3 regions of the Alteromonas sp. W12 genome follow, and region 3 is predicted to be linked to each of the others. Evidence: predicted binding sites of a transcription regulator. Region 3 holds the regulator's gene; each other region holds the start of a gene.
The links. The regulator LexA, encoded in region 3, represses DNA repair genes until DNA is damaged. The targets are predictions, from matches to a motif close to TACTGTATNNNNATACAGTA.
Positions count from the first base shown of each region.

Region 1: the regulator LexA is predicted to act here: its motif matches at 1,832-1,851, upstream of AWH61_RS14135 (DUF7218 family protein).
Region 2: the regulator LexA is predicted to act here: its motif matches at 1,505-1,524, upstream of AWH61_RS13015 (YebG family protein).

Region 1 covers NZ_LQXH01000009.1:121,342-124,625, reverse strand. Annotated here, with positions in the region: gene AWH61_RS14145 (DUF1852 domain-containing protein) at 1-468, opposite strand, end outside; gene AWH61_RS14140 (hypothetical protein) at 880-1,422, shown strand; gene AWH61_RS14135 (DUF7218 family protein) at 1,514-1,777, opposite strand; gene AWH61_RS14130 (pyridoxal phosphate-dependent aminotransferase) at 2,148-3,284, shown strand, end outside.
Region 2 covers NZ_LQXH01000008.1:383,401-386,684, reverse strand. Annotated here, with positions in the region: gene rplI (50S ribosomal protein L9) at 204-656, opposite strand; gene rpsR (30S ribosomal protein S18) at 683-910, opposite strand; gene rpsF (30S ribosomal protein S6) at 922-1,323, opposite strand; gene AWH61_RS13015 (YebG family protein) at 1,570-1,857, shown strand; gene AWH61_RS13010 (ABC transporter ATP-binding protein) at 2,080-2,883, shown strand; gene AWH61_RS13005 (ABC transporter permease) at 2,883-3,284, shown strand, end outside.
Region 3 covers NZ_LQXH01000008.1:114,225-117,508, reverse strand. Annotated here, with positions in the region: gene coxB (cytochrome c oxidase subunit II) at 1-390, opposite strand, end outside; gene lexA (transcriptional repressor LexA) at 973-1,599, opposite strand; gene AWH61_RS11890 (sensor domain-containing diguanylate cyclase) at 1,707-3,284, opposite strand, start outside.

The DNA of each region.
Region 1 (3,284 bases), on a different contig from region 3:
AACGAAATACTTAAACAACTTTCCGTGCAGATCACCAAAATCGGTAGGGACACTGAACGAAGACTGGCCACGATTGTGATTAGATAGACGAACGCTAAAGTCATAATCGCGAACATAAGACGAGAAGTTGTTTCCCACAATACCTTGGGTACGCTTGCCCGTTTTTTTGTCAATGATATTAGTTTGTAAGATTTCGATAGTTGGGAACGTGTTGCCGTTACCCTCAACGTCGATATCTACCGACACAATTTCAAGTTCGACAGCATAGCGATCGCCACTTTCATTATCCCAGCTAGCCAGTGCATTAAAGCGGTTGTTTATCATGCTTAGTGCATCGCGCAAATTTTCTTTGCGGCGTTGACCACGAGCTAAATTGGCGAAGTTGGTGGTGATGCGTGTGTTGTCTGAAGGGCGATAATCTTCATTAAACTGAACGCTGTTAATAGTAAAAGAGAAATCTGTGTTCACGTTGTTGTTCATGAGAATGCGCTTCTATTCCTAAAGTTAAACCGAGTAGTGAGAATGCTGTAAAAGCTATGAACACGTTATACGTTGATTTAACTATGAATAAAAATGACTTAATTTCATTTTTATATGAATTAATTTCATTTTAAGGCGGAGTACTTACTGAGAGTGAGCCATGATTCGGTTCCCGCTGTCCTTGGGGTTATCGCAGCTCTGTATCATTACCCCTCTATGGCTTTCCTACCCATCAAAGCAGTATAAGCCGCAATAGGTTCATAAAGACTTACACTTCTAAAGTTAGAGGACTTGACTTACTTAAGTCACAACTGAATACTCGAAATAGAAACTTGATACGGGAGGTTAAAACCTCCAATAACTTTATTTTTATCTAATAGGAAAGCAAGGAGGCATCCTGTGAATCTTTTAAACCGCATCAATTTCGCTTCTACCTCACGGTTTTCATTAGTTTTGGCGGCTGGTGTATTTTTTAGCGGCATGGCTAGTGCTACATCACAAACTAGCGACAAAGAAGAGTTTGTGGAACCCAAGGACGTAGAAGTCGTCGAAGTAAAAGGGAAAGTTAATAAGAGTAGTGGTTTTTTCCTACGCAAAATCCAGCGAACGGAATTGGATTTTTTTAGACGCTTTAACGATCTAGCGGACAACAAAAAATTCAAAGTAAAATGCAGAAAGGAATCATTTGTAAACAGTCGAATCAAGAAGACTGTCTGCTATCCTCAGTACGCGCTCGACCGAATGTATAAGGAAACTCAACAGGCGCTTAGACAGCAAATGCCTAAGCCAACCATGAAAGATATCGAGGACTTAACGGTTGATGAAAGAGAAGAGTCTTTTGCCTATATGGAAAAGGTCATTAAAAAAGACCCTGAACTGACCAAGTTAATGATAAAAATGCGTAAAGCGCAGCTTGAATATGAACAGTGGAAGGCGCAGTAGTCGGACATTGATAATACGTAAGCGCTCAAACTTAATGTTGGCCGTGTGTGTATACCTCAACCGGTGCGTCGTAACGGCCAAAGCGATATTTCTAGTGATTACGAAGAGCATCAATTAATTCGTCTTTGCTCATTTTAGAGCGACCTTCAATACCCACTTCCTTGGCCTTTTGATACAGTTCATCTTTAGTGCGATCCTCGCACTTTTTGCCTTTACCACCATCTTTAGAAGGCGTTTGTTCGCTATTGGCTTGCGCATTGGCAATGCGTGCCGACTTCTCTTTACTGTAGCCTTCATCGCGAAGGGCTTCGTAAGTGTCGTCGTTTTTAATTTGGTTGCCGTGGTCCTTAGCCATGTTTAACTCCTGTTTTGCATACTGAGTAATCGATTAATGTTTCGCCGTAATTCTTACTTTGTATTTATATAGATGGATTACACAGTCGTTTAAAAGGCAGGGTTCAAGTGCGAAGAACCAATAGCGAGAGAGTGCTGCGCCTTTAACATCAGAAAAAATGTCATTCATCGCAAACGCCAAAAACGACAAAATAACGCTGCACCGTAATGTAACGACTTAACGCGTTAAAACTTCTTATGTTGTCAATTTTAGTGCGCCACATGCACGTAAAAAGTGCATTTATGTCAATGGTTTAGGTTTTTCATGCTATTGCGCGTTCAAAATTAAGCCTTTAGTCTAAAGTGAATATAGACGGAAGGCAGAGCGAAATATGAATAAAAATGAACAACAGAGCACCGTGAATTCTTCACGCCGTAATTGGTTAAAGTCTGTGGGATTAGGTGCAGGAGCAGTAGCGCTAACGACCAGCGTTGACAGTATTATGGGCGACCTTCGTGCCGCAGGTATGCAAACTGAACACTTCCCGTCTGCTACCCCCAATGTAAACGATGGTCTTATTCGCTTATCGTCAAATGAAAACGCCTTTGGGCCGTCAAAAAAAGCCGCAAAGGCAATGCAAAGCGAGCTTTTAAACCTAGCGCGTTATACCGACGCTACGGTTGAAGTGTTAGCGCAAAAAATTGCTGAGCAAGAAGGCGTATCTGCTGAGCAAATCGTAATTACGAATGGATCTTCACCTATTCTTTTTGGCTATGCGGACTGGATCACCAAAAACGGCAATAAGCTGGTAACGTCTATGGCAACCTACGAAGGCGTACCACGGGGCGCTGAGTTTATGGGGGCAGACGTGATCTACGTGCCGTTAGCCAATGATATGACTTTTGACCTAGATGCAATTGAAGCTGCAGTAACCGAAGATACGACTGCTGTGTACGTATGTAATCCAAATAATCCGACAGGGAGCATGGTAGATGCGGCGAAGCTTACCGCTTTTGCAAAACGCGTATCGAAGAAAGCACAGGTTTTCATCGATGAAGCCTACATTGAAATGTCTGATGCTTACCCCGCTAATGTGCAATCGAAGCTAGTAGCTGAGGGGGACAACGTGGTGATTTGCCGCACCTTCTCTAAAATTCACGCCATGGCGGGACAGCGTCTCGGTTACGCCATCATGCCTGCTGAGCAAGCTAAAACAATGGGCGGTATGCTGCGCATGGGTGGTGTGAATTACTTGGCATTAGTAGCGGGTATGGCAAGTATGGATGATCATGAGAACTTAAACACAATGCGCTCACGCATTAAAACTGAGCGTGAAAAGTTAGTAAAAGTAGCTAAAGAGTTAAAGCAGCCGTTTGCGCCAAATCCACAAGGGAATTTTATTTACATGGATACGGGCATGCCGCACGATAAATTTGCAGAAAAGATGAAAGCTCAAGGTATAAAGGTTGTAGGGCGCACGTGGCCTGGGTACGACTCATGGTCACGTATTAGCGTAGGGACACCTGAA
Region 2 (3,284 bases), 270 kb from region 3:
TCGGGAAGGTCTGGCAAGCTTCACTCTTGGAATTTAAAAAGCAACGGCCATTCCTGCATTCCCACGCTTTGCTAGGAAACTTGCCAGCACCTTCTGGGTGGGCAATCATCTATGCGGATTGGTATTGATCTTTAAGTATCGAACAAAAATTTAGAGCAAAAAAAAGCCGCTCTAGGAGCGGCTTTTTTCAAATACGTCAGCGATTACGCTTCAGCAATGATGATCACTTTGATTGAAGTGATAACGTCAGAGTGAAGTTGTAAGTCGATGTCATACTCACCAGTTTCACGAAGAGTACCAGTAGGTAGTTTAACTTCTGCTTTTTGTACTTCAACGCCAGCTGCAGTGATTGCATCAGCGATGTCACGAGTACCAACAGAGCCAAATAGTTTACCTTCGTCACCAGCAGGAGCTGCGATTGTAACTTCAGCAAGCTCAGCAACTTTTTCAGCGCGTGCGTTAGCAGCAGCTAGTTGCTCAGCAATTTTCGCTTCAAGTTCAGCACGACGTGCTTCGAACTTTTCAACGTTGTCTTTAGTTGCAGGAACCGCTTTACCCTGTGGGAAAAGGAAGTTACGAGCGTAACCAGACTTAACAGTCACTTGGTCGCCCAGGCCGCCAAGGTTGGCGATTTTATCTAGTAGGATGATATTCATCTTAGCTAACCCTTATATTCGCCAAATTACTTGTGTGAATCAGTGTACGGAAGCAACGCAAGGAAACGTGCGCGCTTGATCGCAGAAGACAGCTGACGCTGATATTTTGCGCTTGTACCAGTAATACGGCTAGGGACAATTTTACCGCTCTCAGTGATGTAGTTCTTAAGAGTAGCGATATCTTTGTAATCAATCTCAGTCACACCTTCTGCAGTGAAACGGCAGAACTTACGACGTCTGAAAAAACGAGCCATGGGTGATCTCCTTAAGCGTTGTCTTCAGTGGTTTCAGTTTTCTTTTCCGCGCGATCTTGGCGAGGAGCAGAATCGTCACGACGCTCACGACGAGGCTCTTCTTTCATCATTGGAGAAGGCTCAGTCACAGCAGTCTTAGTGCGCATAACCATGTTACGTAGGATCACGTCGTTGAAACGGAAAGCATTTTCCAATTCATCAACAGCTTCTGCAGACGCTTCAGCATTGATTAGTACGTAGTGGGCTTTGTGCAGCTTTTCAATTGGGTAAGCCAGTTGACGACGGCCCCAATCTTCTAAACGATGAATCTGACCACCGTCTTGCTTTAGGATTGTGGTATAACGCTCGATCATACCAGGTACTTGTTCACTCTGATCAGGGTGAACCATAAATACGATTTCGTAATGACGCATTATAGCTCCTTACGGTTGTAGCCTCGACAGTACAGCCGACTGTATGGAGACAAGGAACGAATTGGGATGGCTGTAAGGGCGCGCATTATACGCAGCAGTTACTAATTGCACAAGCATTAATCACCTTTAGAACAATCATCTGCCCTTTTCCCAAACACTACGCTCAGACATTTAATCAAAATACTGTTTATTTATACAGTAAAATGCTGTACAGTTTTTGTGTCTTTAATAAACAGGGGACCTACCATGGCCATTACCACACAGTATGTTGTTACGCACAAAGGGGTAGAAAAATTGGTAACTACCGACAAAAAAGAAGCCGATCAGTATGACAAAATGCTCGATGCAGCAGATAACCTTGCTGACTACATTCATGCGAAGGGCATCAAGCTAGACGATAGCGTAGTGGAAGAGCTCACCATCATGCTGTCTAAAAACAAAGATAAAATCAGTAAGATTTTCAAAGGCGCTACCGCAGAAAGCGTATTAGAAGATGAAAGCGCAGAAGTAGTAAAGCTACAAGCTAACGGCTGATAATTTAGGCGCGCCTCTCTTTTGCGTCGTTATGATGAGCAATTAATAAGAGCAATTGCCGCTTTAGGCTGATGAGATCTGATAGCATAGCTATACGCAAAAATGTTATTTGATAACATTACCTCAACGCGGCAATGTGTTTTCTCTGGTTTTTAACTGGGTGAACAGACGTGTCGCTTTTGCTAATGTGAACATAAGACGTAAATACAGGTCGGGCTTAGCGTGAATACCATCAATAAAAACAATAGCACTCACTCCCAGCGCAACGCAGTGTCTGAAGAGCACAACGCAGTGAATAAAGAGCGTAACACAGCGATTGAAGTTAGCAATTTACAGTTTTCGTACACCAAAGAAAGCCCCCCCATCATTGACATTAAAGCGTGGCAAGTTTCGCAAGGTGAGCACGTTTTTCTCTCAGGGCCTTCGGGTAGCGGAAAGAGCACATTGCTCAATTTGCTGTGCGGAACATTAACTCCAACTCAGGGCGACATTGCCTTATTAGCGCAGCCTTTCTCCGCATTATCGAACCGACAGCGGGACAAGTTTAGAGCACGCAATATCGGCGTTGTTTTTCAACAATTTAATCTTATTCCCTACCTTTCTGTGGCACAGAACATTAATGCGGCGGTGTATTTTGCAAGTACAAACGTCAGCAAGACAGCATCAGACGCAAAGCTTCGTCATTTACTGGACAAGCTACAGCTGCCTTCTCACGTGCTGCATGCGAAAGCTGACGCATTGAGTATTGGTCAGCAGCAGCGCGTTGCCATTGCCAGAGCACTGATTAACGACCCACAATTATTAATTGTCGATGAACCTACCTCTGCCCTAGATACCGATGCCAGAGATAGTTTTATGTCGCTGCTAAAAGACGTTGCAGGTGAAAGCACCATGATTTTTGTTAGTCACGATAAAGCCATGGAGAGTTATTTCGACCGCCACTGCAGCATGAGTGAATTAAGCCCAAGTACAAACCACATAAAAACGCGAGGCGATGAGGCCCCAAAAGCACAGGAGCGTGCGTAATGCTAAGTACCATTGCTATTGAAAGCTTAAAGCGCAGGAAAACAACGGCAATCCTCACACTTTTAAGCATTACCATCAGCATTAGTTTACTTTTGTGCGTGGACATTATTCGCACCCAAGTTAAAACCAGTTTTACGCGCACCGTTTCTGGTGTTGATCTTATTGTTGGCGCACCAAGTGGACAGCTTAATTTACTCCTGTCATCAGTGTTTAATATAGGCACTCCCACCAAAGGTATTGAATATAAAAGTATTGCGGCGCTTCAATCTAACAAGCAGGTATCGTGGCTTATCCCACTATCTTTGGGTGATACCCACAGAGGTTTTAGAGTAGTAGGTACGACCAACAGCTTTTTCGACCACTTTAAATACGGTGATATGCAATCACTTGAAATGGCAGCA
Region 3 (3,284 bases):
CGTCATGTCAGGCTCAGACGTGTCTTCCATAGCAATTAGAGTATTCGCTGCGGGTACCGCCATGAAGATAAGAATAAGGAAAGGAATAACGGTCCAAGCAATTTCAACCTTCACGTTTTCGTGAAAATTAGCTGGCTTGGCACCACGGGACTTCCTATGTAGATACATTGAGGCGAACATCACGCCAAAAACTACAACCGCGATACCTACACAAATGAAGAACATCAACATATGGAGGTCGTATACCTGCCCACTGATGTCGGTAGCACCGCGTCTCAAATTAAGCGAAGAGGCTTCTTCGCTTGCTTCTTGCGCAAAAAGCAAAGGGGAAAAAAGCAAAATTGGTATACTAGAACACCATTTTGCGAAAACGGTCGTTAGTTGTTTCACTCAGCACCTCCGTAATGGCGTGGTCAAAGACGCTGATTAATTTGCGCGATGCCCTACCAAATGGTTTGCGAACGATTGACCCATAACCTCAACTTGTAAAACAAATTTAGAGTCATTGTTATTATTTTGTTAATCTCTGTATAAGAATTGCGCAATAATGTCGTGCCGTCTAGTCTTTTCTATTAAAAATTTAACGAAGTGGTTAATTTTTAATCATTTACTAAAATGGTCGCGGGGGATTTGAAGTGCAAAAAGAGAAAGCGATTGCTGTGGGATGTCCTTGGAATCAAACAGGCATTTTGAACACAGGGTTAAAGTAAATGCTCGCCTAACTAGTTAAGAAATCAATAAGTAACCGATGACTCAATGTCGATTTCAAACAAAATTCAAAATAAAAAATGGAAAATACTCGAAGCATTCATAGAAAGAATAACGTGAGTAAAGATAAAAATAAGTGCGCAGAAAACCAACAGGTTTGCTGGGCAAGATAAAATCTAAGTTGGCAGATTGAAGAAAAAAACAGGAACAAAAGACATAAAAAAAGCGGCTAACGTGCCGCTTTTATACAAACAAGCTAAAATACTACATCCAGTCAGCGTTTCTGATCACACCCACCGCAATACCTTCTATCGCAAAATGTTCAGTCGCCAAATCAACTTTTATTGGTGCAAACTCATCATTTTCAGCATGAAGCAATACTTCACGCCCGCGTTTCTCTAGACGCTTTACAGTGACGTCTTCATCTACACGCGCCACAACCACCTGACCGTTGTGTACATCAGTGGTACGATGAACAGCGAGAAGGTCACCGTCTAAAATACCAATGTCTTTCATGCTCATACCGTTGACGCGTAGCAAAAAGTCGGCATGGGGTTGAAACAGTGCAGGATCGACTTTGTAGTGCGACTCAACATGCTCTTGCGCCAAGATCGGCTCACCGGCTGCAACACGCCCAATTAACGGTAGGCCTTCTTCTTCTTGTGCGTCGTTATCAAGAGGGATATTGAGCTTAATGCCACGAGACGTACCAGGCAAAATTTCAATCACGCCTTTACGCGCCAATGCTTTCAAATGTTCCTCTGCTGCATTAGCAGAACGAAAGCCAAGCTGACGGGCTATTTCCGCACGAGTAGGCGGCATTCCCGTTTCTAACATGGTTGTTTTAATAAGTTCTAAAACTTCGGTTTGTCGAGCTGTGAGTGGGCGCATAAAAGACCTGTCTGTTCATACAGTTCCTGTAAGTATATACACCTAAAACTAAATAACAAGCACTTGCCGCGTCTTTTGCTATCAGTTTTAGCCACGTACTGACACTATTACTCATCCCATACGACTTGGTTTCTGCCCTGCTCCTTGGCTCTGTACAGCGCTTTGTCAGCAAGCGATAAGAGGGCGCTGAAATCCGCCTCAAAGGTGTCTTTGATAAATGTTGCGCCGATGCTGATCGATAAATTCATCGTGTCTGTCTTGTAGGTCACCCTTCCTTCTTCAACAGCAATGCGCAGTGCTTCTAGCTGCCTATGGATCTCTTCTTTCTTGTCACCTATCATGACTATTGCAAACTCTTCTCCTCCTAATCGAGCCACGACATTTGGCGCTTGATTATGTTTAGCTATTTTTCTCGCAACAGCAATAAGCGCCTGATCTCCAGCATCGTGACCGTAGGTATCGTTTACTTTTTTGAAGTGATCAATATCGACAATAGCAACACATCCTCGACAATGTTGTTTTGAAAATGAGATGCACTCGTCAAGGAACGCGCGTCGGTTATAAAGGCCCGTTAAAGAATCAGTCATCGCCAAATGCCTAAGCTTCTCTTCAGCAACGGCTCGGGCTTCCTCAAGCTCTACTGCGTAGAACAAGCCAGCCAAAGCATCTAAAAAGGGCTGTAGAAACTCAGCATCTTCGTCAGTGTAGGTATCAAACTTGTTCGCTAAACCGACCATTCCCACTACTTTATCTTTCACTTTTATTGGTAGGCCTAAAAATCGGCTAATGCGCGGATGACCGTGCGGAACACCTTTGGAATTAGGGTGACTGTTTGGCGCATTACTAATGGTAACTTCTCCCGTTAAAATTGAGGTTCCAAAAAGGTTATCGAAGTTACTAAAGTAGAGGTTTCGTTTTTTGTACTCTGCATATTGAGAAAAGCTACTGTTATCCCAAACAATTTCAGAAATCGCATGAATGAAAAGTCTAGATGAGCTACCGTCTCCTTTCATTTGGCCGACGAAGGCAAACTGGCTATCTGAGATATCTATGAGTTCGGCCAATACGGACTGACACGCCATCGTCAAGTCATTGTTCTGGAGATATGATGCCCGGGTTTTATTGATAAATTGAAGGAGCTGGGTTTTCTTTCTCTCATGCAGTTCGCTTTCCATTCGTTGCGTTATATCTCTATGAATACCTGCTATTCGAACCGGCTTACCTTGGGCATCTGTCTCAACGGTTTTCCCATAACTTTCAACCCAAACCCAAGAGCCATCAGTGTGTTTCATGCGAAATGTGGTGTTAAAGACTTTGCTCTTACCAATTAGATGCATGTTGAGCTGCTTTTCAACTTTGACGTAATCCGCGGGATGAATGAGCTGTCTAAAAAAGCGGGAGCCACTGTCATAGTATTCATACTCAAGACCAACAATGTCGCACCAGCGCTTGTTGACTTGATTAACATCGGCGGCCAAGTTCCAGTCCCATGTTCCTAACTCTGAAGCCTCGAGTAATAAACGCATCCGCTGATTGGTTTTGTTGAGCTTATCTTCCACATACTTTTGGTCACTAGTGTCAAACAAAAATGCTTGAACCGAGTACAACATGCCGTCTTCGCGAAAATTTGCCGTTGATATCATGCTCACCCAAATAGTACGCGTTGGCGTCCTTATCTGAAGACG